4 regions of the Paenibacillus lacisediminis genome follow, and region 1 is predicted to be linked to each of the others. Evidence: predicted binding sites of a transcription regulator. Region 1 holds the regulator's gene; each other region holds the start of a gene.

Region 1 (7,802 bases):
GCGGGCCGGCTTTGAGAGCCGCCCGGGGTGGAGCGAGCAGCGGACCGATTTGATCCAGGCGATTTCCTTCAGCAGTGCGGAGCAGCTGATCGCTTTTGTGCAGGGCATTCAAAAGGCCGCCGCGGTGGACGGACATGTCGTGCCGGAGCCTTGGGATATGCCGGGCTATGAGCATCCCGTGATTATGGCCGCCGGCACCTTCATTCAGGGCGGGAGTCTGGAATTGTCCGCCGACGCGCCGATACGTTCCCCATATATTGCTTACATGCAGGGCGGCTTGACTTATTCGCACGTGAAATTCGGCTTGCTTACCGCCCTCCAGACGATGAAAGACCGCAACTTGTTGTGAGTTATCCTAACATATCTATTGACATGTTAGGATAACTCACATATGATAAGGTCAAGAGATTATATAACTGGAAGGTTGAGAGCGATGAGTGACGAAATTCGCAGAAATATGGCCTTATTTCCTATCGGTATCGTAATGAAGCTTACGGATTTGACGGCAAGACAAATCAGATACTATGAACAGCACGAATTGATTGTGCCTGCGCGCACTTCCGGGAACCAGCGTATGTTCTCTTTTAATGATGTCGAGCGATTGCTGGAGATTAAAGGTCTCATTGATAAAGGCGTTAATATCGCCGGCATCAAGCAGGTGATGAATCCGATGACACGTGAATCCCAAGAGGCGACGGTGATCACGAAGGACACGGAAGAGAAGCGGAAAGAGATGACGGATTCCCAGCTTTACCGCATGCTGAAGCAGCAGTTGGTCTCCGGGAGCAAGCCGAATCAGGTTTCCCTGATCCAAGGCGAGCTGTCCCGCTTTTTCAAAAAATAATCTAAATGTGGGGAGAGATTTTCTATGAGTTACACCAAAGAAGATATTTTGCGCATTGCCAAAGAGGAGAATGTACGTTTTATCCGCCTGCAGTTTACCGACTTGCTCGGTACGATCAAAAACGTGGAAATTCCGGTTAGCCAATTGGAGAAAGCACTCGACAACAAGATGATGTTTGACGGCTCTTCCATCGAAGGTTACGTTCGTATCGAAGAATCTGACATGTACCTCTATCCGGATCTGGATACCTGGGTGGTTTTCCCTTGGGTGACTGAAGATCGTGTTGCCCGCCTGATTTGCGACGTGTATATGCCGGACGGCACGCCGTTTGCTGGAGACCCGCGGGCCATTTTGAAGCGCGTGCTGAAGGAAGCGGAGGAAATGGGCTATACCTCGATGAACGTAGGTCCGGAACCGGAATTCTTCCTGTTCAAAACCGATGATAAAGGCAACCCGACCACGGAACTCAACGACCAAGGCGGCTACTTTGACTTGGCTCCGACGGACCTTGGCGAGAACTGCCGCCGCGAAATCGTGCTGACGCTGGAAGAGATGGGCTTTGAGATCGAAGCTTCTCACCACGAAGTGGCTCCCGGCCAGCACGAAATCGACTTCAAATATGCGGATGCGGTCAAAGCGGCCGACCAAATTCAGACATTCAAACTAGTCGTCAAAACGATCGCCCGCCAGCACGGTCTGCATGCCACGTTTATGCCGAAACCGCTGTTTGGCGTCAACGGCTCGGGGATGCACTGCCACCAATCGCTGTTTAGAGGGAATACGAACGCGTTTTATGAAGAAAGCGATCCGCTTGGCCTGAGCCAAGAAGCCCGCTATTACATGGCCGGCATCCTGAAGCATGCCCGCGCGTTCGCCGCGATCACGAACCCGACGGTCAACTCTTACAAACGCCTTGTTCCGGGTTATGAAGCGCCGTGTTATGTGGCTTGGTCTTCCAGCAACCGCAGCCCGATGATCCGGATTCCGGCTTCCCGCGGTCTCAGCACCCGGGTTGAGGTGCGCAACCCTGACCCGGCGGCCAATCCTTACCTGGCGCTCGCCGTGATGCTCAAAGCCGGCCTGGACGGCATCAAGAAGGAGCTTCCGCTGGTGGAACCGGTCGATCGCAATATCTATGTGATGTCCGAGGAAGAGCGTGTAGAGGAAGGCATTCCAAGCCTGCCGGCCGATCTGAAGGAAGCGCTGGGCGAGCTGCTCCGCAGCGAAATCATTTCCGAGGCGCTGGGCGACCATGCTTTGACCCATTTCTACGAGCTTAAGGAAATCGAATGGGATATTTTCCGGACGCAAGTACATCCGTGGGAACGCGATCAGTACATGACGCTGTATTAATTGAGGAATCCCTTGGGGCCGTAGGCTTCAGGGGATTTTTTTTGGGGTAATCATGGGCCCAGCCTTGAAATCGGCGCTTGACAGCCTGCTGCTGGAACGACGCACCGTCAGCTGAAAAAGCCACCCGTCGGGTGAAACAACGCACCGTCGACCTTCAAATAGCGGAACTTTATGTGCTTATTATCCAGAGCCAGGCAGGTTCATTCCCATTAGCGGTATTTTTTGTTCTTATTTTTCTGTGCATGGTCAAAAACGCGGGCTTTTCCTTGCGGTTAGAAAAATAGCGACATAATTTTCCTTTATTGCACTCAATGTGGGTGATATCGCCGAAATAGCGACCTTTTTTGTCCTTATGTTTTCGCTGGAGTTTCACTTTCGGTCCAAGTATCGTCGCGCTGAAAGGGTGAACGGGTTTAGATGAAAATAAGCGGAATAATAAAATGTTCACTCTGACTTAGTAGATTTTGGAAACCACAAGTGTGCCGGTTTTTATTCAACGATTGGATACCTTATAGATATAAGGAGGTTGAATGAAATGGTTACCGCACTCAAAAGATATCAGCGGCGCCGGTATCGTTTGAAACAGTGGTGGGTTTCCGAGCGGTCGGGATTCGGGTTTGGATGGGGGATGCGCGGCAGACGGGGAAGATCCGGTTACGGAACGATGCCTTCTTTCCCGGATTTGGATTGGGACTAGCCGGCGGTTAGGACCTCTTTTCCCAACGAAAAAAGGACGCTGCAGACAAATTCTGCTTCGTCCTTTTTTCATTGCCGGAAAATTGAATCAGTGCAGATCCCGGAACAAGCCGACCACTTTGCCGAGGATGGTTACCTGCTTCAGACGCAGCGGCTCCATGGTCGGATTTTCCGGCTGCAGGCGAACATGGTCCTTCTCTTTGTAGAACGTTTTGACCGTCGCTTCGTCGTCTTCGGTCATCGCCACCACGATATCCCCATTGTCAGCTGTCTGCTGTTGGCGGACAATCACGTAATCTCCATTATGTATCCCGGCTTCAATCATGCTGTCTCCAATCACGGAGAGCATAAAGATATCACCTTCTTTTGCGTAATGCTCCGGCAACGGAAAGTAATCTTCGATATTCTCCGTAGCGGTAATCGGAACGCCTGCCGTAACTTTGCCGACGACGGGGACGCGAGCAACGGTATGTGAGAAGTTATTAAAGCTCTCGGATTCTTCTTGATTCAATAGCTCGATGGCACGCGGCTTGGTCGGATCGCGGCGGATCAGCCCTTTCTTCTCCAACCGGTCCAAATGGCCGTGAACCGTAGAACTGGAGGCAAGTCCAACGGCTTCCCCAATCTCCCGGACGGAAGGCGGGTATCCCTTGGCGCGAACTTCGTTGCGGATAAATTCCAAAATAGCCTGTTGTCGGCTGGATACCTTTGACATATCGAATCAACCCCATTTAGTAACGTTTGGAAAAATTATAACATAGAACTTCCGTTCGCACAAACATTAGTTCTAAAAAAGATTTTTAAAGAAAGAACGGGAACAATTGTTCGAAAAAAGTGTTGTATCAAACAAATGTTCGTGTTATAGTATTGGCATAAACAAGAACACACGTTTGGAGTGATGGATTATGCCAAGATACACTTCCTATAAAAGCATCTACGATCAACCTTCTTTCTCTCGTCCGGCACAAAGAAGACTACATATTTCGTTGTTCCGCAACAGTTTCGCCAAGTTTGCCGTTTTTCTCCTGGTGTTAAGCCTCACCTGCACAGGCGTGGTAACAGCATTTGCCGCCTCCGCGGATTTGGGCCGGCCGGAACAGGAGCTTGAACAAATCGTCATCCTGCCCGGGGACACACTGTGGGAAATCGCGGCTGAACATAAGCCGCAAGGATCGGACACTCGGGTGTTTATCAAGAAATTGATGCGCGTCAACGGGTTAACCACAAGCGCGATTGAGGCAGGGGATATGCTGTTCATTCCTTTGAAATGACCATATGTAGGCATATGAAATTCGATTTTTTTTTACTATATAAGCGCGTATTCAACCACAATAAAATTAAAGGGCTTGTCATTGGCGTCCGGGAGTGATTTCCGCTGCCTTGACAAGCTCTTTTTCTCATGTCAAAGTAAGAATTAATGCCCTGTATGATGTTTGTTCCGCCAAAACGCGGGGAAACCGGAATCATCAGATGCGCATAGTAAATTAATCCAGGAGGAAGATATGGACATCGATGCTTTGGTAGAGCGGATTAACGAACTGGCCCGCAAGCATAAAACGGAAGGTTTGACGCAGGACGAGATGTTGGAGAGAGCCCAGCTTCGCGAAACGTACCTGGAGAATGTCCGCAGAAATTTTCGCCGGCAACTCGATTCGATCGAGATTGTAGATAAATAGGGGAGGAACATGCATGGCTTCGTTTGACCGGAAAGTGGAGCGGAATCAGCTCCGCATGCAAAAAAAGGGAAAGGGCCCGAATCTGGGGAGCGGACAGGGCGGAAGAAACGCGAGAAGCACGCTGGGACCTAACGGGGAAGGTGACGTCTTCAAAGGGCGCAACATTATTTTGCCGATCGTGTTGTTTTTGTTGGCTTTGCTCTATGCCAGCGTCGGCATTATCGGGAATTCGGCCGAGGTAAATTCGATGTTGTATTGGATTACGATCATCCTTTACGCTGTGCTAGCGCTCGCTATATTTCTCCGCAAGCCGTATTTACGCATCAACAAAAGCTGGCTCTACACCTCGAAATTTAACCGGGACAAATCGCTGGATGCCGGAAATATCAGCCAAATCATCGTGAGCCGGAACAAAATTGTAATTGAGCCGAAAATCCGGGATATGAAGTGGGTGTTCTACCGTACGCGCAACCGTTTTGACACCGAGGCGATGGCCTCTCGGCTGGAGTTGTACGCCAACACGCATCACGTGAAGCTGGTCAAGGAATAAGGCGTTTTTCATTTGCCCCCAAAGGGAGATCATGGAGCGAGGTTAAAACGATGACGATTAAAGCTGTTTGTTTTGATTTGGATGATACGCTGCTGTGGGATGACCGCAGCGTAAAGGAAGCCTTTGCTGCGGCGTGTGAGTTCGCAGCGCAGCGGGTGCCGGGAATCGTGCCGGAAGAGCTGGAGGAAGCGGTGCGGCGTGAAGCCCGGGGACTGTATGAATCTTACGAAACGTTTCCATTTACGAAGATGATCGGGATTAATCCGTTTGAAGGTTTGTGGGCAACGTTTTCGGCCGGAGAGCAGCCGGAGTTCCGCCAGCTGGAGCAGCTTGCTCCGGTATACCGCAAGGAGTCCTGGCGGCGCGGTTTGCTCGCCGTCGGCGTCGATAACGAACGGCTCGGCGAGGAACTGGCGGAGCGGTTTGGGCAAGAGCGCCGCGCTCGTCCTCATGTTTACGAAGAAACGTTTCAAGTGCTTAAGGAACTTCACGGAACCGTAAAGCTGCTGCTGTTAACGAACGGTTGTCCGGCACTGCAGCAGGAGAAGCTCGATGGCGTGCCGGAACTGGCGCCGTTTTTTGACGAGATCATCATTTCCGGCAAGTTCGGCAAAGGCAAACCCGATCCGTCCATTTTCCATCATGCGCTGGAGCGTTTGGGGATCGAAGCCGGCGAAGGAATCATGGTCGGCGACAAGCTGACGACCGATATCAAAGGCGCGCTTAGCGTCGGTATGACGGCCGTATGGGTCAATCGCGACGGAAAGCAGCACAGTGACGAAATCAAACCCGATTACGTAATTTCGCACTTGTCCGAGCTGCACGATATCATCGCACGTTTGGCGTAAGTTAGCGTTCGGACGTCCGAGCCAAAAACGGGAGTTCGATCGATAAGCGGAAAGGAGGGAAATCCATTGCCGGGAAAAGTCGGGTGGATCGCCGTTTTGGTATTGGTGATCGCCGTGCTTGGCGGCTGCGGACGCAATGAAACAACTGCGGCCGACAGCGGGCCGCTCGAGCCGATCCAGGTAAATCTTGAAATCACGCCGGATACCGTTGAAAGCGGCGGGTTCGTGACGTTTACCGCCAAGGTGGGGCATCGCGGAGAAAACGTCGATGACGCGCAGGAGGTTACGTTCGAATTTTGGAACACCGATGACGAAAACGCCGAGCACAGCAAAGTGACGGTAAAAAGCGCCGGGGACGGCACTTATGTCCTGAAACACCAATTCGATGAACCGGGAACCTATAAAGTGATTTCCCATGTGACCGCACGGGATCAACATTCGATGCCGTCCAAGCAGTTTACGGTACAGTGACGTCAAACGTTTTTACATAACCCCGCGTGCAACAACGATCAGGCTGCCTGCATCTATAGAGATGCGGGTAGCTTATTTTTGCTTATAATTAAGTTGACTAATGAAACCTCTCTTTTCTTCAACGCTTTATTCTGTTAAACTAAATCTTAACGTTTTACGGGAGGGACATGATCATGAGCAAACCGAGCCTGGGAGACAGAATAAAAGAACGAATACTGATACTTGATGGCGCCATGGGCACCATGATCCAGCAGGAAAACCTGTCTCCGGCCGACTTTGGCGGGGAAGAGCTGGATGGGTGCAACGAGATGCTCGTTCTCACCCGCCCGGATGTGATTCAAGGCATTCACGAGCAATATTTGGCGGCCGGAGCCGACCTGATTGAAACGAATACGTTTGGGGCAGCCTCCGTTGTTCTGGCCGAATACGATATACCGCATCGAGCAAGAGATTTAAACCTGGCGGCGGCAAAACTTGCCGTAGAGGCCGCGGAAAAATTCAGCACGCCGGACCATCCGCGATATGTAGTTGGTGTACTAGGCCCGACGACCAAAACGCTGTCCGTCACCGGCGGGGTCACCTTCGATGATTTAACCGACAGCTACGAGGAGCAGGCCATCGCCCTGATCGACGGCGGCGTGGATGCATTGATGCTGGAAACGTCACAGGATACGCTGAACGTGAAGGCCGGAAGCATCGGGATAACGCGAGCGCTGCAAAAAACGGGCAAACAGCTGCCCTTGATGATTTCCGGAACGATCGAGCCGATGGGCACGACGCTGGCCGGGCAAAATATCGAAGCGTTTTATATTTCGCTCGAGCATCTGAAGCCGATTTCGGTCGGTCTGAACTGCGCAACCGGTCCGGAATTTATGCGTGACCACATCCGTACGCTTTCCGGCATCGCAAAAGCCGCGGTAAGCTGCCATCCGAACGCGGGGCTGCCGGATGAAAACGGCAAATACCACGAATCCCCGGAATCGCTGGCCCAGAAAATGGCTGCGTTCGCCGAGGAGGGCTGGCTTAACGTCGCGGGCGGCTGCTGCGGAACGACGCCGGCACATATCGCTGCGCTGGCCCAGAAGTTGAGCGGATATCGGCCGCGCACGCTGATCGGGGAACATCCTCCGGCTTTGTCCGGAATCGAACCGGTTTATGTTGAGTCCGCAAACCGGCCGTATTTGGTCGGGGAGAGAACGAATGTTCTGGGTTCGCGAAAATTCAAACGTCTCATTGTAGAAGGCAAATATGAAGAGGCTTCGGAAATCGCCCGCGCCCAGGTCAAGAATGGCGCCCAGGTAATCGACGTGTGCGTTCAGGATCCCGACCGCGATGAAGCGGAGGACATCAAGAAGTTTCTTGAA
Region 2 (7,802 bases), on a different contig from region 1:
TATTTCACCGTTTCCCATGCGGGCCACACATATTTCGGATAGTTTTCCAGTTGAAGCACTCCTTGCCGGCTTCCGGACCCGGCGGTCCCTTTGCCCGTGCCGGAGCCTACAACCTGCCCGCTTGCGCGGTCCACGACCCACGGCACGAAGGTGATGCCGCTTGTCTTTGTCGTGCTGAAGGTCCGGTCCTTTTTCAAAGGCCCGTAATCAACCACCTGCAGCGAGCTGGGGTCGGCAAATCCGAGCAGCATCCAAGGGATGCGCAGCTCGATTTCTTTACCGCTGTATTGCCATGAAGTCAGCGAGTTGAAATCCTTGCTGCTCCGGTCCGACGTGCCGCGGGTCAGCTTCCCGACCGTCATATCCTGAAAAGGATGGGCCGTGCGGGTGTCCGGCGGCGTCATCGTCAGGCTGACCGCCAGCTTCCAGGGCTGGAACTTCACCTTTTCCTCCGCGGTCTGATCGTCCAGCATCCAATAGCCGTAGCGGCCGTAGAGCCGGCGGTGGAAATCGTAGCTGGGCGCGGTCAGCACCTCGGTTTCATTGTCGTTGCCGATCATGATGAGCCCTTCAAGCCCGTCGCTCAGCGTTTGGCCGGGGAGTTCGGCAACCGGCTGATCTCCGCCAGGCTGCGTATCCGTTCCGAGCGCGATTTGCCGCGTCTTCGGATCAACCGGCTCGCTTAGCGTAAGGCCCACGTAAACGTAAGCCTCGTCATGCGTCACCCTGAGCCTGTCGATGCCGGGTGCGGGCCGGTCCCAGGCCTGCACTTCCCCTTCCGGGAGCTGATCCCAATCGTCCAGCTTGCCGTCGATCGTGATCGCGTCTTCCTTGCCGGGGCCCATCGACGTGAGGCCGAACATTTTTTCGTTAGTCAGCACGTTCAGCCAATAAGCGCGGCGGTCCTCCGGAATTTCAAACCGCATCGTGTTCCACGTTTTCTTGAACCATTCATCCTGCCACATGAACAGAATCGCGCCGGCGTATCCGGTATCGTAAATATCCTTGGTCAGCGAGACGTCGATTTCTCCCTGCTCCTGCTCGTTATGCCCTCCCTGGTCGCGGCCGCCGCGGCCGAGATGGGATATGCCAAGCGAGGAAGGCACGCCGTATTCCGTGACCATGATGGGAATGTCCTTGTAATAAGCCTTAAGCTCCTGCAAATAGGCTTTATACGTGTTGTAATCGCCGTTCCCGTCCGGGATCGTTTCCAGCGTCTTGTCCAGATGGAAGAAGTCCGGATAATAGGGATACACGTGGTAGGCCGCAAAATATCCAGCCTCCCAGTTCAGCGGCTTGATGTGGGTCGCGTCGACGCTGGCCAAATCCTCTTCGAACAGCGGTTCCCCGGGATGCTCCAACACGTCGGTCGTCACCCAGTTGGTAAACGTCATCGGATGCTCCCATCCGTAAGTATGCTCCTGCCGGGCCGTATCGTCGACGAGTTCGGCCAGCCAGCTTTCAAAGGGACTGGCTTCCTGCGTCGCTCCGAAATATTGCCCTTGGTACGGCTTAACATCGGCATGCTTGCGGTTGGTGTTGTCCACCATCTCCGGATCCCATTCGGTGCCGATATGCCAAGCCATCAAATAGCGTCCGGCGTTCGCAGTGTATTTGCCGCCCGATGTGCCGGGCTGAACCGGGATGTTCAAATCCCCGTAGACGGCTTTGACCGCTTTTTCAATTTCTTTGTGAAAAGCTTCCTTAATCCCCGGAATATACGCGTCCTGCTGTTCGATCAACTGCTCCTCCGGGGACCAGATCCCCTGAATGAAGTACAGCGGATCGCCCTCTTTGTCGCGATTGTATTTCACAAGCGCCTTGTAGAACACCGGGTTGTGAACCGTATAAATGCGGATGACGTTGGCGCCCATGTCGTCGATTTGCTTGAACCAGCGCAAATAGTCCTCTTCGGTAAGCGGGAATTCCCCGGGAAAATGGCCGGGAACCGTCGCTCCCAAATTCACGCCTTTGACGAACATTTTCCGCCACTGGCCATCGCCTTCGTAGGCCATAAATTGATCCTTGGAGGTACGGAATGTAAGCTCCGTCCCATCCGAAGCCTTAAAGCTGTTAATAGGCGGCGGCAATTGCTGAAGCACCAGATAGATTCCCCCGGCGATCAGGATCGCCCCCAGCGCCAGCCAAACCGCCAGCCTTTTTCTCATTAGTCTTGTCATCGGATTTTGAGTTCTCACCTCGCCGTTTTTATAGTGCCGGTTCTATCGTCAGATTCCCAGCCAGTGTCTTAAGCATTTGTTCTCCCAGGCGTCAGCTTGATCCGACAATGATTTGCGGCCTTTTCTATGCAGGTGATGAACAGTATGGCCATCCACACCTCCCTCTCAAATTACTTCTATCATTAACCAAGTTGACCTCTCATGTAACTAGGCTGATGGAAGTATTTTACTTTGTAGGCCCGTCTGGGCCCGTTTTCCGGGATGCGGTTCGCCCCTTCCATTTTCCCTGCCGGACGATTCCGTCAATAATAGACGCGCAAAAAACTGCTAGGTTTCGGTCGATTTTTACACCGTTTTCCATAAAGGTTACAAAATTGATACCAAAGTCATATCTAAAAATCGCATATTGACGCGGTTTTTTGCAATTTCAGAAAATTACATGCCGTGTCAAAAAAAGATTCCCTGGTCCCAGGCTAGGCCTAGCGCTTTTTCGTGTTTCCCGGAAGCGAAACTTCGTCATGAACGAAGTCCTTGGCTGGTGACTTATTTCCTAAAAACTCGTACCTTTTCAGGGAATATTTTCTAAATAATTCCCGAAAATAAAACGCTTTCAAATGTTTTTTCGGATGTTTTTCACGTATGTTTTCAGTCTCAAGCGCCGCTCCCATTGGAAATATTCAATAGATTCTGCCAGAATCCCCCGTTCTACATGGCCCTGGGTGACAGGTTTGCACGGCCCTGAGAGTACGCCCTGATTGGAAATATTCCAATAGAATTGGAAATTGAGCGAAAAATACAGCGGCTTGATTGGAATATTTCCAGTAGATGAGGCTCGGCAGGCGCAAAACGGACGATTTGAGCGAATTCTATTGGATATTTTCCAATGAGACCTCCAAATCGTGTTCGATTTTCGACAATCTATTGGATTTTATCCAATGAGAGGTAGGGGGCCGACTGGCCCCGGGGGAGTTCTAGCGCTAAGAAGAGTTATTTTTCATTTGCAACTCGGTCAATGATTTCTTTAATATATTTTTTCAACCGGACACTGATTTCCGAACGCATAACATCACGAGTCATCCCAAAACGCTCCTCGTACCCTCGACACAGAAACCGGTGATACACGATCAAATCCGCATGTTCGTCACTGAAAATTTTTATGTTGCGTTTGGTCAATTCACGTTTTATATCACGCATGTCTTTGCTTATTTTGTTCATGATCGCTTGGCCAGTTGCTAGATAAAGCTGTTTTAAAAGGTTAGAGCTGCGCTCAATGTCATCTACGTTCTTTTGTACCATCGTGAGCATGTAAGGTAATAAAATGTAGTCGCGGATCATACTGAACTCCTCTATTGTGGGTCGAGACGTCTTTTTGGGGTCATTTCGACTTTCATATTGCTCTTGGTGCTCGGTGAGCAGCATCTTTGATTTCCACCGCTCATTACCGTCCAGTTTGCTCATTTGTAATGACCTCCTATCTGTTCCGCTCGTTCTCGTGCTACTCCGGCCGGTAATAAAGAGGATGCCCGCATAATAGCGGCGCTGCCAAATCGATCCTTAATTTTATCAGTCGCTCTTTCCAAACCGTAAGCTTTCTCCCGGTCCTCGAATAACGTAAGCTGATAGACGTTATCGTCCACCAACTGAGTGAGCGAAATATGCAGGTGGCTTACGGGCATACCATTCCAATATTTATGAAATATTCTGAGCGCTGCCGCCGCTACTTCGTGAGAAAGCGACGTAGGTTGCTGCAGCGTTACCTGCCGGCTAAACCCTGTAGACCGCTCCCCGTCAGTCTCCGCTGCACCCACTGTCACCACTTGGCCCATGTATCCATGTCTCCGGCTGCGGCGGCAGACCTCTACGACAAGCTCTAAAAGGACAACCTCAATATCTTCAAGCTTTCGATAAAGGCTGCTTCGCAGCGCCTTGCCATGGCTAATCGATTTCAATTTGTTGCGAATACTCGGCACGACCGGACTGGGATCGATGCCCCTCGCCGTCTGCCAATAGTACTCCGCTTGAATATCGCTTTGCTTTCCCATCTCCCTACGCATACGCCGTTTGAATTCGGGCAATTCCAACCGTGCTATGTCACCAATCGTATTTAATCCCATTCTCATAAAATGGCGGGACATCCTCGAAGCCACCATAAACATTTGGTGCACGGGCAGCGGCCACAAGGCAGATTCAATATTGTCAAAGCCAAGTCTGAAGATTCCTTCAGGCTTCTTTTTAGCGAAATTATCCGTGGCCATCTTGGCTAATATTTTTGTTGGTCCAATTCCGCAGCGAGTCCAAACTCCGGTCGACAGCAGCACACGAGATTGGATTTGTCTGGCGATTTCTTCCGGAGAACCAAAACATGCGGTTGAGCCGGTAATATCGAGAAATTGTTCGTCAATGCTGTAAGGTTCAACCTGATCAGTAAACGACTCGAAGATCTCAGTAATAAATAAGGATATGGTAATGTAGGTCCGCATTCTCGGTCGAATAACGTTTAAATCCGGGCATTTTGCCAGCGCCTCACCTACCCTTTCAGCCGTCGTCACCCCACGTGACTTGGCAACTGGGCAGGCTGCGAGAATGATACCTGACCGGCGCGCAGGATCGCCTACGGCTACCGGTTTATCTGTTAGCTCCGGATGAGCAGCCTTTTCGATAGAAGCGTAGAACGATTGGCCGTCGACCAGAAAAATCGTCCGTTCAGGCATAACTCTTCACCACCTGTTTGAGCGTTTCCGCCGTCGTCCCCCGTTCGGAAGGTTTCACGAGAACATCCCCTCTTTCGTCATGTCAATTCCTAGATAGTTATAGAGGCACCTACCTTCAGAACGTTTGTTCTTATCATATTCATAATACGAACAAATATTCGTGCATTCAACAGGTTTATGCTGGATAATTTGGCAGGATGACCGGCGCAAAAAAAGCCGCCTCCAAAAGCCTCTCGGACATTTTGGAAGCAGCTTCGTTTTCCCATTTTCGGGCGCTTTAAGTGTGAGTTCAAAAAGTCGGGTTTTCAGGACCAAAGCTAATGCTTACGATGTGCGTTTTTTCAAAACGCTTTAGGTCGGATGAAGCTAGGGACGAAAGGAGCGGAGCGTACGTTTTGGGTACGTGAGCAACGGAAGGCCCGGCTGAATTCAAGATTCGATGTCGAATCCGCTTCATGAATGACTTCGTCATGGAAAGACGACTTTTTGAACAACCTCTTTTATTGGGCAGTTAGAACAAGCGGCCCATCCGGTAAAACCGCGATCGTGTGTTCAAATTGAGCCGACAACTTGCCGTCGGCCGTGCGCGCCGTCCACCCGTCGTCATCGATCATAATCCGGAACGTCCCTTCATTGATCATCGGCTCCACCGTAAACACCATGCCTTCCTTGAGGCGGATGCCCTTGCCGGCGACGCCGATATGCTCATAGTTCGGCTCTTCATGCAGGTTCCGGCCGACACCGTGCCCCAGCAGATCGCGCACGACCGAAAACCCGTTGGCTTCCGCGTGCTTCTGGATCGCCGAAGTCACGTCGCCGAGACGGTTGCCGGGAAGCGCCTGAGCGATCCCGAGGTCCATGCATTCCTTCGTAACCTTCATCAGCTTCCCGGCTTCCGGGCTGATCTCGCCTACGGCGTAACACCAGCACGAATCTCCGAACCAGCCGTTGTATTCCACCACGATATCAAGCTTAAGCAGATCCCCGTCCTGCAGCGGGCGGTTCGAAGGAAAGCCGTGCGCCACCACATCATTGACCGAAGCGCATGTTTCCGCGGGGAAGCCGTTATAACCTTTCGTAAACTGCTTGCCGCCCAATTTGACGATCTGTCTGGCGACAAAATCGTTGATTTCCTGCGTCGTGATGCCCGGCTGAATCAGCTTCGCCACCTCGCGGTGGCACTCGGCTACGATTTGGTTCGCGGGCTTCATCTCTTCAATTTCTCTCGGCGATTTCAAAATAATCATTTTTTTCACTCCTTAAATGGACGATCTGCACAATATTTTCCGCATCCTGGCGCAGCGTTCCCCGGCGAAGCGAAAGCAAGGCGCAGCCTGCCAGCGCGGCCAGCAGCATTTCCGCCCGCCGCACCTGCTCCTCCGGGAGGCTACCGCCAAAAGGCCGCCGGCCAAGGGCAGCCCTGCCGCTGCCGGCCGGCACCCCCGGCCCGCCCGGTTCACCGCCGAGCGCAGCGGCAAACGGGAGCAGCACCTCCCGGCGAAAGGCGTCCGCCAGCGGCATTGCCCGGGCTTCGGGCAGAAGGCGAAAACCGTCCCCGGCAAGCTTGTAAAGCAGGTACAAGCCGCGATCATCCGCCCACTGCTCGAGCAGACGGACGACCAGGGCGCTTAAATGTTCACCGTGCCCGCCATCCGGCTCCTCCAGCCAGGCCCCGGCCCGCTCCATCGCCACCCACAGCACATCATGCAGCAAATCCCCTTTGTTGCTGTAGTAATGATATACCGTCCCGTAGCCGAGTCCGGCCTGCGCGGCGACATCGCGGATTTCCAGAGCCATCCCTTTATCCAAAAAAACATCGGCCGCCGCTTGGCGGATTTGCACCAGGCGGCGCAGCCGGATCTCTTCGTTTTGTTCTTTCGTCCGCGGAGTCATAACTAACTCGCAGCCTCCTCTCATTGTTTTAAATATCGTTCCCGTTTTTGTTTTGACCTACTCTCATGTCAATATAAAATAAAAGCAGGCAAATTGCAAGGGGCAGTCGCTTGACAAATCAAGACTATCACAGTAGTATAGATCTAAACTATTGCAATAGTCTGAAGGGAAGAACTGCGTATGGAAATAAAACTGTTTGATTCCGAACTGAAAGTGATGGAGGTTTTATGGAAGGAGGGCGATTTAACCGCCAAGCGGCTTAGCGAAATTTTGGCCGAACAGGTTGGGTGGAATAAGAATACCACCTACACCGTAATTAAAAAGTGTATCGCCAAAGGGGCGATCAAGCGGCTCGAACCCAACTTCTTGTGCCAGGCCGTCATTACCAAAGAGCAGGTGCAGGAACAGGAAACATCGGAATTGATCAACAAAGTGTTTGACGGCTCGGCCGATTTGCTGTTCGCCTCCCTCATCAACAGCAAAAAACTGTCCAAAGAAGAAATCGAAAGATTGAAGCAACTTGTCGACAAGTTGAAATGAGGTGTCCCCTATGGATGTTGTTCAAATGAGCCTGGCGGCGGCAGTCCTCATTATTGCCGTCGTGATCATCCGCGGGCTTGCCCTGCACAAGCTGCCCAAAAAGACGTTTCTCATCCTTTGGGGAGCGGTCGTTTGCCGCCTGCTCATCCCCTTTTCCGTTCCGTCGCGCTTCAGCTTTTTTTCCGGCGTGGAGACTTTGAAACGGATGTTTTCGGAACCGGCGGCTCTTCCCACGGTGACAGGAACAGCGGGGGCATACGATGTGGCCGGTATTACCGGGGCTTGGCATCCCCTCGGCGCGTCGGGCGTGCCCGGCGGCCAAGATGTATCAGCGGCGTCTTTTTCGCCAATATTGATCATTTGGCTGGCAGGCATGGGCGTCTTCGCATTATTTTTTATCGTGGCTTATGTGAAGTGTCTCAGGGAATTTCAAACTTCCTTGCCCGTCAAAAACGAGTTTATCGATGCTTGGCTGCGG
Region 3 (7,802 bases), on a different contig from region 1:
TCTCCGCCGCCGTCTTCGCTTTTTTAATCCTTTTCTCGAACGCCGAAAGCGGCCCGGTCACGGCAGTACGGCATTGCTCCAGCATCCGCAGCACCGCGTCCCCTTTGGCTGACGCCGCTCCAGCATCTTCGCCCTGTTCCAACGACAGGCTTGGCGCGGCTTTCCAAGGCCGCCCGTCATACCAGCGATAGCCCTGGATTCCGCTGGCGAGCACGTAATTTTCCAGCACGTCCATATGCTCGCGCGTCAGGCTGCCGTCCAGCGGCAGTAAAAAATCGCTTTTGATGCAGCGGAATACATCTTCATATTTCCAGTAACCGATCACGACATCGAGCGCCGCGCGGATAAATTCGATCAGGGGATGGTGAAGCAGGCTATTTTTCCGGTCCATAAAATAAGGGATGCCGTATTCCTCCATAATCGGAGCGATTATAGGATCGTAGTCATCCAGATTCCTCACCAATAGAGCCATATCCCGCCATCGTACGCCTTCCTCGCGCGCCAGCCGCACCATCTCGCGGGCCGCTCCCTCCACTTCGGCGCGGCGGTTGCCGGCCCGGCGAAGAGACAGCGCGTGGCCGAGATCGTTTGGCGCTGTCGTGCCGGGCCACGGACTGCGGCGCTCATATGCCGATTCCAGATAAGACAGCGTTTCGCTTTCGCGGAATCGCGGATATGGCCGCTGGTCCAGAAGCTCCGTCCGCCCCGCCTCAACCCCGGTTTCTTCGGCCAGTCGGCGCAGCTTGGTGTAGGCGACCGCCGGCGCATAAAACAGGTTTAATTCATGCGGCAGGACGCCGTCATCGTAAGGCCGGTCTAGCGTCAGCGCCACGGTGACGTTCGACGCGGCCTTCAATAGGGCGCCGATCGCCGTATATTCCTGAGGCGTAAACGTATGAAATCCGTCGATCCAGATTTCCGCCCCGCGCAAATACGCCGAGTCGGCCGCTCCTTCCGCCAGCTTGACCACATGATCTTCATTATCGATGTACAGCTGGGCAAGTTCAGCGTCAAACTCGGCGAACAACAAGCCGAGATCATGTATTTTATCCACGAGCAGCGGAGATTCCCCGGCGGCCGACTGCAACAATTGATGATGCTCCGGCAAATTGGAGAACTCCACGTTATATTTCTTCATTTCCGTATACAGCGCGGCGATCCGGTCGATCAGGCCAAGCTGGTCTCCGCCGCGGCCGAACAGCTTCAGCTCATCGCGGCGCCGGCGCAGGATTTTGTAGAGCAGCATTTTTTTGCCCTCGTCGTTGATCGGCACAAGCGCCGCTCCTCCCGTCTCCTGCATGATGCGCAGCGCCAGACGGCGGAATCCGAGCACTTGGGTGCGGACGGTCCCTTTAAGGTCCGGCGCGGTCACGATTCGCTGCTCGATCTGGAACGTTCCCTGCTCCGGTGCGAGAATGATAAGCGGCGGACCTGCGGGATCTTCCCGCAGCCGGGTGATGACCCGCTCGAGAATCAGGCTGCTCTTCCCGCTTCCGGAACGGCCGATAATGAACTGTAAAGACATGGGATTCCCTCCTAGCTACCACGGACGATTCGTACAACCAACAGTATAGCATAGATGCGATCAAACATTCGCACTAGATCAGTTGAACTAATGATTTTACGGATTTTCCATTATTGAATGAATAGTTGCAAAATGTACAGTTACTTATCCGATACTTATCCGAAAATTGCCCGAGGACTTCGGCTTTTTCTAAACTTTGAACGCTGCTCTAACGGACACCAGCGACCCTTATCGACCCATTTCCCGGGTATTTCCCAGGCTAACGGACCCACATGACCTTATTTCACTCTAAACCAGTTCATCCAGGCCGATTTGAGGTAAATAAGGTCCTCTGTGTCCGGTACATTTTGCAAACCTCCGTTTTTCCGAAAATAACGGCTCTGGTGTCCCTTAGCCCCCAGAATTACTCTTCTCCTCCCCTCTCTCCCTGCTCATCGACTTCCACCCTGTCCGAAATTTTATAAATCCTATAAAATTTAAGAAAAACGCCACTCCTCCAATTTGGGAGAAATGGCGTGTAAACTTCCGGTTTTACTATACCTAATCAAAACGTTTTGCTGCGCACCTCAAAGATCGCAAATTTCAAATAATGCCCCTCATCCACGCCGAGGATTTGCGGATGGTCTTTTCCGGCCGCCCGCCATTCGATCAACCGCAGCACTTTTCCCGCATCCTCCGCCGCTTCCAGAATCGTCTCCAGGAACAAGTCGGGCCGCATATGGTAGGAGCAACTGGCGGTCACCAAATACCCGCCTTCGTTAACCAGCTTCATCCCGTGCAGATTGATGTCCTTGTAGCCGCGGCACGCGCCTTTAACCGCGCTTTTCGTTTTGGCGAACGCCGGCGGATCGAGAATGACCACATCCCAGGTCCGTCCGCCTCCGGCCGGAAGAGGCACGGAGGTATCCACCTTGCCGCCCGGCGCAGCCCTGCGGGCGCGCTCCTCCACTCCCTTCACTTGGCTGCGGAGATAGTCAAACGCGTCGGCGACGACAAATTCCACGCGGTCTTCAAACCCGTTGAGCTCCACGTTCCGCTTCGCGCTATCGATCGCGTGCTCGGAAATATCGAGGCAGGTCACTTTTTTGGCACCGTATTTGCAGGCATGCAGCGTGAAGCTGCCCGTATGCGAAAAGCATTCCAGCACCGTGGCTCCGTCCCAGTAAGGAAAGGTTACCTCTTTGCCGTTGCGGTTCACGGGAGCAAGCCGGACGCCGCCATCCTCTGCCGGGAGCTCCTGCAGCGCAATTCCGCTGTGCCCGCCCCAGCCCGTCATCAAAGGTTTGATTGAGGCCCGGTTTTCGCGCTGATCGAAAAAATACCCCGTTTTTTGCCCCTGTTCGATATCAACCTCGATTTTCAGCCCGTTTTCCGTTACGATCACATGGCGCGGCGGATTGCCGTAAACCGGCCCCTTTACCTGCCCCAACCCCTCCATCTCGCGTACGGACACGTCGCTCCGCTCATATATGCCGACCGGCCGGAGCACTTCCGCCAGCGCTGCTACGATATTTTCCCGGCAGCGATCCATCCCTAGGGTCAGCAGTTGAACGACAAGGACATCGCCGAACTTGTCCACGATCAGGCCCGGCAAAAAATCGGCTTCGCCGTAGACAAGCCGGTACGATTCTTCGTTCACGAACCGCTCGCGGTGCCGCAGGCAGTCCGAAATCCTTTTGATGAAGAAGTCCTTGTCCATTTCGGCCAGCGGCTGATATGAAACCGCCCGGACCGTAATTTGCGAAGCAGGGTTGTAGTACCCTGTCGCCAAATATCTGTGCCGGTGGTCGACGATGTCTACCAGGCTTCCCGGGGCCGGATCGCCCTCTACGGATGCAATTTCATTGCGGTAAATCCACGGATGCCCTTTTTCCAGCCGTTTTTTGCGGCTACGCTCTAAAATGACTTTGGCCACTTGTTTAATTCACTCCTAATTAAGATTGTTGTTCTCTCTCGTTCTAAGGTGTGCGCGGCATCCCCGCCATTTGCATCAAGCATGTAAGTCGTCCCGCCATCATATATGTAACTTGTACACTTAAAATGGTTGTTCAAAAAGTCAACTTTTGATCACGAAGCAGATCACGAAGCGGACTCGACATCGAATCTTGAATTCATCCGGGCCTTCCGTTGCTCACGTAGGATCTTCCTACGCTCCGCTACTCAGTCCCTAGCTTCATCCAACCTTCTCGGTGCTGAAAAGCCGACTTTTTGAACTCTCACTTAAAAAGGGGGCCTTGCAGCATGTTTCAAGAGATTATTTTTCCGGTCACATTTGGACTGGCCCTGTTCTTGTTCGGCATGAAAATCATGGAGGCAGCCCTTCACGCCTGGGCCGGCCCGAAGCTGATGCGGTTTCTGCATACGACGACGCGTACGCCCTGGACGGGAATGCTGTCCAGCACATTTATCACTGCCATTTTGCAGAGCAGTACGGCGGTTACCGTCATGACGATCGGTCTTGTCAATGCCGGCCTGCTCTCTTATGCCCGGACGCTCGGCATTATCCTTGGCGGCAATATTGGGACTTGCATCACCACGGAATTGATCGCTTTAAATATCGCCAAGCTCGGCGCGCCGATGCTGATCGTATCTTTGCTGCTGTGGGCCGGAGCCGTACTTGGGGATGAAATGCTGCCCGCCTATGTAAAACGGAGGTTCCCTATGCTTCTTCCCTTGCAGTTTGGCGCTTTGGCCGCGGCCGGGTTCAGTCTGGTGATGATCGCGATCCGCATGATGCAGTCGATCGGCCCGGCGCTGGAAGCGCGCGGCGCCATCGACTGGCTGCTGGAGCATGCCACCGGCAGCCTCCTGTGGGGAGCTGTCACCGGGGCGGTGCTGACGGCAATCATTCACAGCAGCGCGGCGGTCGTCGCCATGACGATGGGGCTGGTCGGAAGCGGCGCCCTTCCGGTCGAGCTCGGGATCGCCATGGTGATCGGCTCCAATGTCGGGACCTGTGTCACCGCGCTGATTGCCGCCATCGGAGGAACGCGCCCCGGGCAATTCGTCGCCTGGTCGCATGTTATACTAAATGTGCTCGGTGCCGCGTTGTTTCTTCCGATGGCACCGTGGCTTGAAGCTGCCGTAACCTGGCTGTCCCCGGATCTTTCGGCGCAAATCGCACATACGCAAACGATTTTTAACGTGGCTAGTTCGTTGCTGGCGCTGCCGTTTTGCTATTTGCCCATTTGGTCCCGGTTGGACCATTCCGGTTCGGACGCCGCACCGGCTCTGCCGCCCGCAAAGCCGATTTAAACAAGGGGCGGCGCCGGTTCCGGGCCTCTTTGGCTTGAAGCTAGGGCTGTAAACCAAGCATCTTGAGCGCTTTTTCCAAAATAAAATCGTTATTATCGTATCCCGATTTCTGCTGAAGCTTCCACGCTTCCTGCGGATCGTACCAGGCAACGCTGCGGATTTCCTCCAACTGCGGGCGAAGCTTGCCGCTTTCGCATTCCACCAGATAATAGTGGACTTCCTTATCCACACTCCCATATTTGGGATGCATATAAGTATAAGCAATGATATCAATCAGCTTTATAATCCGGCCGACGATGCCCGTCTCCTCCCAAATTTCCCGAAGCGCTGTTTGCTCCACGGTCTCGCCGGGCTCTCTTTTTCCTTTGGCAAACGATATTTTGCCGTACCGATCGGTAATCAACTGAATTTGCATCCGGCCGCCATCCTTATGATAGACAACCCCTCCTGCAGAGATTTCTTTGAATGCCATTCTGGCTGTACCTCCTTCTTATGGGCCTCATCCCTGCCAAACCGGGATCTCATCCCTCCCAAACCCTCCCTTACGGTAAGGGAGGGCCCCAAGGGCTTAGCAGCCCTTGGGAAACCTGCAAACTGGACTAACGTGGGAGGGACTGAGGCGCTCCTGCTGCTGTTCCCTTCGGGAATGCGCCTAACTTCGTGGGTGGAACGCTTTTCTCCCCTTCGGGGTACGTCTTACTTTTTGCGCTCTCGGGTTACCTGCTGAAAACCGCAAATAACGTGGGGGCAACAGAGACGTTCTTTAGCCGCTCTCCCTGCGGGATTCGCTCTACTTCGTGCATGGAACCACTAGCTTTCGAATCGAAATAGAGTCCGCCGGAAATCTAACGGTTGTGGCAACCGTTAGAAGTGCTCCCCCCTTTCGGGGCACGTCTTACTTTTTGCGCTCCTGGTTTACCGTTGAAATGCATTGCTCGCTATCTTGCTTTCGCCCTAATGCGACAACAAGGATTTCAACCCTGGAGGGTTGAAATCCTTGCTTAACGCCCGAGTGGGCAAAAACCTATTTAAGCCAAGGCTTGCGCGGATTCGTCCAGGACGCGCACCAGTTGGCCTTCGTTTGTATTGACGTCGGCCTTGGTGAGTTTGACGCGGCAAATTTTGCCGGTCAAGTCCGGGGTGCCCGGGAAACGAATCTGCAAATAGTTGTCGCTGAAGCCGGTCGCGAAACCGTCTCCGGCCGTTCCTTTGTCGTCTTTTTCCGGAATGACCTCCAGCACCTGACCGACGAATTTCTCGGCATAGGCTAGCTGCATTTGTTCCGACAAATCGATCAACTCATGCACGCGGGCATGTTTGACCTCTTCATCCACTTGGTCCTCCATCCGCGCGGCCGGCGTCCCGGTCCGTTTGGAATACGGGAACACGTGGATTTCCGAAAAGCCGATCCGCTTGATCGCTTCATAACCTTCGCGGAACTGCTCATCGGTTTCGCCGGGGAAGCCAACGATGACGTCCGTCGTAATAGCAACCTCCGGCATAAATTCTCGGATCATTCTGATTTTATGCTCGTATTCCTCGATAGTATACTTTCTTCTCATCCGTTTAAGCACTTCGTTGCTGCCCGCCTGCAGCGGAATATGGAAATGCCGGCACATTTTGGAAGAACCCTTCAACACTTCCAGCATGCGCTCATCGATTTGGCTCGCTTCGATCGAACTGATGCGGATCCGGCCGAGGCCTTCCACTTTATCCAAATCCCACAGCAAATCCGACAGGCGGTAGTTTTCGAGATCGTCGCCATACCCGCCGGTATGGATACCGGTTAACACGATTTCCTTGTAGCCTGCGGCGACCAGTTGGCGCGCCTGCTGAACCACGCTTTGCGGATCGCGGCTGCGTGACAGACCACGCGACCAAGGGATGATGCAGAAAGTGCAGAAATTGTTGCAGCCCTCTTGAATTTTCAAGAAAGCACGGGTATGGTCGGCAAAATTCGGAACGTCCAGCTCTTCGAATTCGCGGGTTTTCATAATGTTGCGTACGGCGTTGATCGGCTTGCGCTGCTCCTGGATTTGCTTCACGTAAGGGATGATTTTATCCCGATCCTGCGTGCCGATGACCAAATCGACGCCAGGGATGTCCAAAATTTCCGCCGGGGACGTTTGCGCGTAACAGCCCGTCACGGCCACGATAGCGTCCGGATTGCGGCGCACGGCGCGCCGGATGATCTGCCGGCTTTTTTTATCCCCCGTATTCGTCACGGTGCACGTATTAATCAAATAGACGTCGGCGGTCTGTTGTTCGAAATCGACCTGCTCGTAGCCCTCGTTTTTAAACAGCTGCCATATGGCTTCGGTATCGTAAAAGTTGACTTTACAACCTAAGGTGTAAAATGCGACAGATGGCATCGTTCAAATTCCCCCCATTTCTCCGGATTCATACATGATGCAGGTCAAAGCGGCCATAGCGGCCGTCTCGGTCCGCAAAATACGTCGTCCCAAACCGACGGCAACCGCTCCCTTGGCTTCGGCTTCCCGCACTTCTTCTTCGGAAAAACCGCCCTCAGGTCCAACCACAACGGCGATTTTGTAAGTCTGTTCGGGATCAATCCGCTTAGCAAAAGGCTGCAATACGTCCCGCAACTGCTGGCCATGCTCTTTTTCATAACACAAGCACACCAAATCGCAGGAACCCAAAGCGGACATCAGCCCTTCCCATTTCACCGGCATCTCCACCGCCGGGATTTTGCTGCGGTGCGCCTGCTCGGCGGCTTCTTTGGCAATTTTCCGCCAGCGACCAAGGCGCTTCTCTTCCTTCTTCTGATCGTACTGCACAACCGTGCGCGCGGACAAAAAAGGAAGGAAAACGGACGCCCCGATCTCCGTGCACTTCTGGATTACGGTTTCCATCTTGTCGCCTTTCGGCAAGCTCTGGGCCACCATCACCTGCAGCCACGGCTCTCCGGACGCAGCCAGTGTCTCTATAATAGCCGCAGTAACTTGCTGCGGCTCCATTGTCGTTATTTCTGCGAGGACTTCACGGGATATTCCATCGCTTA
Region 4 (7,802 bases), on a different contig from region 1:
CCCGACAGGGGCAACGATTTACAAGCCGGAGAAAGCTTATAGCGGCTACACGATTTATCAGGCGGCCGACCAAGGCGCGTTGCTGATCGATATGAACGGGAGGGAAATCCGGTTGTGGCAAGGACTTCGCGGTTTTCCCAACAAACTGCTGCCCGGAGGCTACGTGCTTGGAAGCACGGCCGAACGCGATCCGCAGCACGGGTTCCAGGACGAGGCCGATCTCGTTCAGGTCGATTGGGACGGCAATATCGTCTGGCGCTTCAACCGTCACGAATGGATCGAAGATCCCGGGCATGAGCCGCAATGGATGGCGAGAGCCCATCACGACTATCAGCGGGCCGGCAGCCCTGTAGGTTATTTTGCGCCGGGACTCGAGCCCCGAACACTGGAGGGCAATACGCTGATTTTGGTCCACAAAAATGTACGCAATCCGAAAATTTCCGATAAATTGCTGTTGGACGATTCCATCATTGAGGTCGATTGGGAAGGCAACATCGTTTGGGAATGGAACTGCCATGAGCATTTTGATGAGCTCGGTTTCGACGGCGCGGCGAAAAAAGTGCTGCGCGAAGAGCCGAATACCCGCTTTTTCGGCAATGAGGCCGGGGATTGGATGCACATCAACTCGGTGTCGGCGCTGGGACCAAACCGCCATTACGACGCGGGCGACGAGCGCTTCCATCCCGATAACATCATTTGGGACGCCCGGGAAAGCAACATCATCGCGATCATCGACAAAAAAAGCGGAAACCTCGTCTGGAAGCTGGGACCGGACTATTCGGCGCCCGAGGTGAAACATCTGGAGTGGATCATCGGCCAGCATCACGCCCATTTGATCCCGCGCGGCCTGCCCGGCGAAGGTAATCTGCTCGTATTCGACAACGGCGGCTGGGGGGGTTACGGGCTGCCGAATCCGGCGTCGCCGACCGGTCAGAAAAACGCTGTCCGCGACCACTCGCGCGTACTGGAAATCGATCCGGTCACTCTAGAGATCGTCTGGCAGTATACGCCGACGGAAGCCGGATTTCAGGCGCCGCTCGACGCCTACCGCTTCTACAGCCCGTACATCAGCTCCGCCCAGCGCCTGCCGAACGGCAACACGCTGATAACGGAAGGCGCGGACGGGAGGATTTTCGAGGTGACGCGGGAGCATGAGCTCGTATGGGAATATATTTCCCCGTACAAAAACAAGCGGAACTCCAACATGGTCTACCGCGCCTACCGCGTACCTTACGCTTGGGTGCCGCAGCTTTCACATCCTGAGGAGCGGGCGATCGAGCCGCTTGATGTGGCCAGCTTCCGGGTGCCCGGCGCCGCGGCGAAGGGTACGGATTCGGTCGTTACCGTAGAAGGGACCGTCTCCTACGGCGAAGGCGCGCTTTGCGTCGCCCGGATTGATGAACGGCCGCGCACGCCTGCGGCTCCGTCTTAACGGGAACCCATATAGAAGAAAGGAGCGAACACGTATGACAACATTCCCCAAAACGAAGGCAAAAACGGTGCTGAGCTTGATTTGGCTGCTTGCGTCCTTGCTGCTCGTCTTAAGCGGCTGCGGTTCGGTGAAGGAGGGTTCCCAGGCAGCGGTGCAGGCTGCAGGCACCGGGAGCGGCGGGGTGCAAAACCGGCAGGAGCAAGCCCCCGTTACCTTGAATATCGCCGACATTTCCACCAATCCGGTGCTGCGCACGGCGGTAAGCAAAGGTTTTTTTGAAAAAAACGGCATTGAAGTGAAGCTGGTCACCTTCGCCACGCCGGCGGAAGGCATCAACTCGCTGTTCATCAAGCAGGCGGACATCGCCTGGGGCGCCGATTTTCCGATTTTGAATGCCGTGAGTAAAGGGGAGTTTGCGATCATCGCCTCGACCGGCACCTCGACCGAACAAAACGCAAAACAGTGGAAGCTGTTCGTGCGGGACGAAATCGGCAAACCGGAGGATTTGCAAGGGAAGAAGCTTAGCTTTTTGCGCGGGACTTTTCTCTCCTATTTATGGGACGAATATTTGGCCGAACACGGCCTTGCCTTGGATGACGTTAAGCTCATCGGGCAGGGCGGCTCGGACGAAGCGTATATTGCTTTGAAAAAAGGTGAGGTGGACGCGGTCTGGGTCAGCGGCGCGGCGCTGACCGCGAAGTTCGAGGCCGCCGAAGGGGTCCGACAGCTGACCGACATGTCGCAGACAAAGGTGCGGATCGGTAGCCAAATCGTAGCGCCGGAAGCGCTGATTCGCGAGCAGCCGGAGGCGGTGGCGAATTTCCTGCGCGCCCTCGATGAAGCCTCGCGGTTCGTCAAGGAAAATCCGGAGGAGGTCGCGGATATTTTGTATAAAGAAGTCAAACAGCCGAGGGAGTCTACGCTTAAGGATCTGGAAGTGCTCAATTGGAACGTCGATTTTACGGAGGCCGCATACGACAGTTTGACAAGGCAAAAAAAATACATGGTCGAGAACGGAATTATCGAAAAAGATTTTGAACTGAAGGATAAAATCAAGCTGGATTTTCTGCGCGAGGTTTTACCGGACCGCGTATCGATCACACCGTAATAAGGAGGGAAGGGCATGTCCGTGTCAATGGTTGCGCAGAACCGCACGATTACGATCGCGGGGCTGGGCAAAAGCTATGGCGATCAGCGTCCGGCGGGGAGCGGGGAGGTTCATTACATTATCAAAGATGTCGATCTGGTCGTCAGAGGCGGCGAGTTTTTTATCCTGCTGGGGCCTAGCGGCTGCGGCAAATCGACTTTGCTGAACATGATTGCCGGCTTCATCTCCAAAACGAGCGGCAGTCTGCGGGTTGGCGGTGCGGATGTCGATCGGCCCGGGCGGGATCGGGCGGTCGTGTTTCAGCAGGCCGATTCCTCGCTGTTTCCTTGGCTGACCGTACGCCAGAACGTCGAATTCGGTCTGAAGATGAAGAAAGTGCCAAAGCAAGAGCGCCGTATCGTGTCCGGCCGTTTTTTGGAGCTCGTCGGGCTGGCCGGCCACGGGGACAAATTTCCGAAGGAGCTGTCCGGCGGCATGAAGCAGCGGGTTCAACTGGCCCGCGTACTGGCCAATGATCCGGAAATTTTGCTCATGGATGAACCGTTCGGGGCTTTGGACGCTATGACCCGCCGGACGATGCAGAAGGAGTTGGTGCGCATTTGGCGGCAGACGAACAAAACGGTCGTCTTCGTAACGCACGATATTCAGGAAGCGATCCTGCTTGGGGAACGGGTTGGGATTATGTCTTCGGGCCCGTCCTCCAATATTTCGCAGATTTACGAGATTCCGCTCGCCTATCCGCGCGACGTGTCCGCGGCGGAATTTTACGAGCATTACCGGCGGATTCAAGCTCATTTTGACGAATAGAAGGGGCGAACCTTATGACTAGGCTGAAAAATAAATGGGCCGGCCTGCTCCTCTTGTGGTTGTTCATCCTGGCCGCCTGGCAAGGCGGCGCCTGGCTTTACGGCCCTGAGGTGGTGCCCGGTCCGGCGGATACGGCGGCGGGAGCGCTGGAGCTGCTGCGGGACGGCTCGCTGCCGAAATATATCGGGATCAGCTTTTACCGGGTGTTCAGCGGCTGGACGTTGGGGAGCCTGATCGCCATTCCGCTCGGGATTGTCATCGGCAAGGTGGATTTTATCCGCCGTTTCGCCGAACCGCTGCTGAACTTCATCCGTTTTATTCCGCCGATCGCCTTTATCACGCTGTTTCTCGTCTGGTTCGGCATCGGCGAGCAGTCGAAGATCGCGCTGATTTTGTACGCGACGCTGTTTATCGTCATCATGAACACGCTGACGGGGGTGTTGGCGGTGGAGGAGGACAAAATCCGCGCGGCCCGCAGCATGGGCGCTTCGGAGTGGCAAATCATCCGGCACGTAATCGTGCCGGCGACCGCGCCTTATATTTTCACCGGCGTCAGGTTGGCGATGGGCACCTCGTATATGGCGATCGTCGGGGCGGAGATGATCGCGGCGAACGAAGGCGTCGGTTACCTGATCTGGAACTCCCGGCTGTTCTTCCGTACCGACTGGATTTTTGTCGGTTTGCTCAGCCTGGGGTTGATGGGATTTGCCACCGACCGGCTGTTCGGATGGTTTGGCCGCAAGGTGCTGTGGCGGTACGGAGTGATCGGCACAGCGGCGGCCGGAAAAAGATAAGCCAACACCGTTTAACCGGGACGGCGTTTTTCAAAATTGCAGGGTTCCGAGGGGACAGTTCAGAAATAACGGCAAATAAAGGTCTTATTTTTTCCAGAAAAGGGTGTTTAGCAAAATAGAGGATTTTTTTGTCTTTATTTTTGTTATATGGCGTCAAATGGGCGATATTCCCAGCTTAATCCCTGAATAACGACCTAAATTACCGCTATTTTGCGTAAAAGGGGGAAAATCTCAAAATAAGGCCATAAATTGTCTCTATTTCCGCCAGAGGCTTGCTTTACTTATCAAAGGGACCGCCGGAACGAATTCCTTCGACCTTCGGCGGTCTTAATCATTGACAAGAACAAATGTTCGCAATATAATGGCTGTCAAAAGGGAGGCCATAACGTATGGATGTGTATGACAAGCTGACCATTTTGACAGACTCGGCCAAATATGACGTATCCTGTTCGTCCAGCGGGGCAGAGCGCGGGAGCGGCGGGGGCAGCGGAGGCAGCTCGCTGGGAAACGCCGTCAGCTCGGGGATCTGCCACAGCTTTGCCGCGGACGGACGATGCATTTCACTGCTGAAGGTACTGATGACGAATAGTTGCATTTATGATTGCAAATATTGCGTGAATCGCCGCTCCAACGACACGCGCCGGGCTATGTTTACCCCGGAGGAGCTGGCGGAGCTCACGATAAATTTTTATCGCCGCAATTACATTGAAGGGTTGTTTCTCAGCTCCGGCATCATGCGGAATCCGGACTACACGACGGAACAGTTGATCCGGGTGCTGGAGCTGCTGCGCCGGAATTACCAGTTCGGCGGTTATATCCACGTGAAGGCGATTCCCGGCGCCGATCCGGCGCTGATTTCCCGGTTGGGCCTGCTGGCTGACCGGATGAGCGTGAACATCGAATTGCCTTCGCAGGACAGCCTGCACCAGTTGGCCCCGGACAAAAGCAAGGAAGCGATCCTTAAGCCGATGACCGCGATTCGCCAGGGCATTCGGGAGAACAGCACCGATCTCGTCAAATACCGCCACGCCCCCCGGTTTGTTCCGGGCGGCCAAAGCACCCAGATGATCGTAGGCGCCACGCCGGACAGCGATTTTAGGATCTTAACCTTAACGGAGGCGCTGTACAGGAAATATGAGCTGAAACGGGTATATTACTCGGCGTATACCCCGGTCGCGGAGCATTCGCTGCTGCCTTCGCTCGAAAGCAAGCCTCCGTTATTGCGGGAGCACCGCCTGTACCAGGCCGATTGGCTGCTGCGCTTCTACGGTTTTGAAGCGAAGGAACTGCTGGATGAGCACACCCCGAATTTCAATTTGTTTATGGACCCGAAATGCCATTGGGCGGTCAATCATATCGACCGGTTCCCCGTGGAGATCAACAAGGCCCCTTATGAAGAGCTGCTGCGTGTACCCGGTATCGGCGTCCGCAGCGCCAAGCGGATCGTGGCCGCGCGCAGAGCGGCGCGGCTGGATTTTCCCGGCTTAAAGAAGCTGGGCGTCGTGCTGAAACGGGCTCAATATTTTATCATCTGCTCGGGCCGGCGGCTTGAGGGGTTGAAAGTGAACGAAAGCACAATCCTTAGATCGCTGCTGTCCCGCAAAGAAATCGACATGTTTCTGCCCAAGCCGAAGGTGGAACAGCTGTCGCTGTTTTCGGACGAGGAGCTGGCGGGGAAAACCGGGAAGGAGCTAAGCCCATGGCTGCTTGGATAAGCGATGCGGCTTACGCCTACGACGGAAGCTTTGACGGTTTGCTGAGCTGCGTGTTTGAGAGCTATGCGCGGAAGGAGGATTTGGTCGACCTGCGTTCCGACGCTGATCCGCAGTATACTCTGTTTGTAACCCGCTGGGTGGAAACCTGTCCGGAGAAGGCTAACCGGGTGTACACGGCCATCGGGCAAAAAATATGTCCGGCCGCCCAAGAGCTTGTCCGCCGCGGTTTTCTTACCTGCGATCCGCAGAAAGATCTGCTTATTTATCGGTTCCTGCGGCTTGGCTTTAAGCATGGGCGGGCAGCGATGGATATGCTGACGGAGAACACGGTGCACCGATTGCGCAAGGCGGTGCGGCATTTGAACACGGAGAGTCATGCTTTGATGGGCTTCGTGCGCTTCGGTGTATGGCGAGGCGCTGGTTTCTGTCATTGAGCCAAAGAACCGGGTGCTGCCGCTGCTGGCCGGGCATTTTTGCGACCGCTACCGGAGGGAGTCCTTTATGATCTACGACAAAACCCATAGACAAGCGCTCATCCACCGGCCGGAGGAAGCGGGAGCCGGGAAAGCGGAGATCGTGGACGTCGACGAGTTGATTTTGCCTGAAGCGGGGGAGCAGGAACTAGCGTACCGCCGCCTCTGGAAGCAGTTCTACGAAACGGTGGCGATCCGGGAGAGGATTAATCCTCGGGCGCAGATGTCCCATATGCCCAAGCGCTACTGGGGGCAATTGACCGAGATGCAGGGAGCGCGCGGACACGGACACCGCACCGACTCTCCAGAGCCGAAGCGCCTGCAGTAAGCGCCTGGATATGCCTTGGCATCGTCCGATATCCAGCGGTTCTGGTACAATGGACGGGAAGGTATTTTAGAGGGGAAGTTGGCAGAGTGGATTTGAATCAAACGCCTTTCCGGTATATCTATCCTTTTGCGTGCCATGAGAATGAGCGGGAGCTATGCCATATGGAGCTTCGCGCCCTGTTTGGCCAAGAGCCCGGGGCATTTGCATTGATAGACAGCCGTTTACGGATTGAACCGAACCGGAGTCCGTTTGTTTCCATGCGGGTGGACGTTTTGCATGCCGCCGGAACGCTGGAAGAAATTATCACCTGGGTGGCGGAGGAGGAGTTGGAGCTGGATGGGCGTACCTTTAAGGTGCTGTATCTCAAAAACGGTTTGAAACGGACTTATGAGCAGCAGCGTGAATTGGAGCGGCAGATAGGCGGAAGGATCCGCGGCAAGGCCGACATGAGGCAGCCGGATATAACATTTGGACTGCTGTCGTTGGACGATGGCTGGATGTTCGGCATTTGCCGGCCGGCCGACCCGGTCTGGCAGCGGCATAAGCATAAGCCGCAAAATTACTCCACCGGCCTCACCGCCGTAGTGGCCCGGGCGCTCGTCAACATCGCTGTGCCCGATCCGCATGGGATTCGGGCGATCGATCCGTGCTGCGGCATGGGCAATGTGCTGATCGAAGCGCTGTCGATGGACATCGATATCATTGGCCGGGACATCAATCCGCTGGCCGTTCGCGGGGCAAGGGTCAACTTGCGCCATTTCGGTTACGATGATGCGGACTTGGTGGCTATCGGCGACTTGAACGATATTAACGAGGCGTTTGATGCGGCGATCGTCGATATGCCTTATAATTTATGCTCTGTTCTTTCCGCCTCCGAGCGCAGTCTCATGCTTGCCAGCGTAAGGCGGATCAGCAAGCGGGCAGTGATCGTTTCTTCCGAGCCGCTGGAGTCAGAGATTGAAGCCGCAGGCCTGAAAATCATGGACTCCTGCTCCGTCAGCAAAGGAGCTTTTGTCCGTCATGTGTGGTTGACTGCACAGCAGCCGGTATAGCGTTGTAACAAAATTGTAGTTTTCACTTATTAGCTTCGGTTTTACAAAAAGCTGCACCGTTCAGGGTGCAGCTTTTTTGGTCTGTTCATTTTG

Evidence for each region. The regulator LexA, encoded in region 1, represses DNA repair genes until DNA is damaged. The targets are predictions, from matches to a motif close to CGAACATATGTTCG.
Region 2: the regulator LexA is predicted to act here: its motif matches at 5,039-5,052, upstream of ACLD72_RS19985 (DNA polymerase IV).
Region 3: the regulator LexA is predicted to act here: its motif matches at 1,583-1,596, upstream of addB (helicase-exonuclease AddAB subunit AddB).
Region 4: the regulator LexA is predicted to act here: its motif matches at 4,482-4,495, upstream of ACLD72_RS09835 (putative DNA modification/repair radical SAM protein).

What each region holds. Positions count from the first base shown of each region.
Region 1 is NZ_JBKIAX020000003.1:557,462-565,263, reverse strand. It holds gene ACLD72_RS08780 (aminotransferase class I/II-fold pyridoxal phosphate-dependent enzyme) at 1-349, shown strand, start outside; gene ACLD72_RS08775 (MerR family transcriptional regulator) at 434-844, shown strand; gene glnA (type I glutamate--ammonia ligase) at 869-2,197, shown strand; gene ACLD72_RS08765 (hypothetical protein) at 2,733-2,894, shown strand; gene lexA (transcriptional repressor LexA) at 2,982-3,608, opposite strand; gene ACLD72_RS08755 (LysM peptidoglycan-binding domain-containing protein) at 3,799-4,164, shown strand; gene ACLD72_RS08750 (DUF896 domain-containing protein) at 4,396-4,569, shown strand; gene ACLD72_RS08745 (hypothetical protein) at 4,583-5,119, shown strand; gene ACLD72_RS08740 (HAD family hydrolase) at 5,170-5,967, shown strand; gene ACLD72_RS08735 (FixH family protein) at 6,034-6,438, shown strand; gene metH (methionine synthase) at 6,612-7,802, shown strand, end outside.
Region 2 is NZ_JBKIAX020000010.1:175,878-183,679, reverse strand. It holds gene ACLD72_RS19995 (hypothetical protein) at 1-2,180, opposite strand, end outside; gene ACLD72_RS19990 (hypothetical protein) at 3,168-3,638, opposite strand; gene ACLD72_RS19985 (DNA polymerase IV) at 3,635-4,891, opposite strand; gene map (type I methionyl aminopeptidase) at 5,392-6,138, opposite strand; gene ACLD72_RS19975 (TetR/AcrR family transcriptional regulator) at 6,107-6,784, opposite strand; gene ACLD72_RS19970 (BlaI/MecI/CopY family transcriptional regulator) at 6,965-7,324, shown strand; gene ACLD72_RS19965 (M56 family metallopeptidase) at 7,335-7,802, shown strand, end outside.
Region 3 is NZ_JBKIAX020000005.1:381,661-389,462, reverse strand. It holds gene addB (helicase-exonuclease AddAB subunit AddB) at 1-1,525, opposite strand, end outside; gene ACLD72_RS12845 (class I SAM-dependent rRNA methyltransferase) at 2,070-3,440, opposite strand; gene ACLD72_RS12840 (Na/Pi cotransporter family protein) at 3,767-4,780, shown strand; gene ACLD72_RS12835 (NUDIX hydrolase) at 4,821-5,252, opposite strand; gene mtaB (tRNA (N(6)-L-threonylcarbamoyladenosine(37)-C(2))-methylthiotransferase MtaB) at 5,809-7,152, opposite strand; gene ACLD72_RS12825 (RsmE family RNA methyltransferase) at 7,156-7,802, opposite strand, start outside.
Region 4 is NZ_JBKIAX020000004.1:225,549-233,350, reverse strand. It holds gene ACLD72_RS09855 (aryl-sulfate sulfotransferase) at 1-1,432, shown strand, start outside; gene ACLD72_RS09850 (ABC transporter substrate-binding protein) at 1,467-2,540, shown strand; gene ACLD72_RS09845 (ABC transporter ATP-binding protein) at 2,556-3,347, shown strand; gene ACLD72_RS09840 (ABC transporter permease) at 3,362-4,141, shown strand; gene ACLD72_RS09835 (putative DNA modification/repair radical SAM protein) at 4,531-5,856, shown strand; gene ACLD72_RS09830 (DUF4130 domain-containing protein) at 5,841-6,290, shown strand; gene ACLD72_RS09825 (TIGR03915 family putative DNA repair protein) at 6,259-6,657, shown strand; gene ACLD72_RS09820 (TRM11 family SAM-dependent methyltransferase) at 6,744-7,709, shown strand.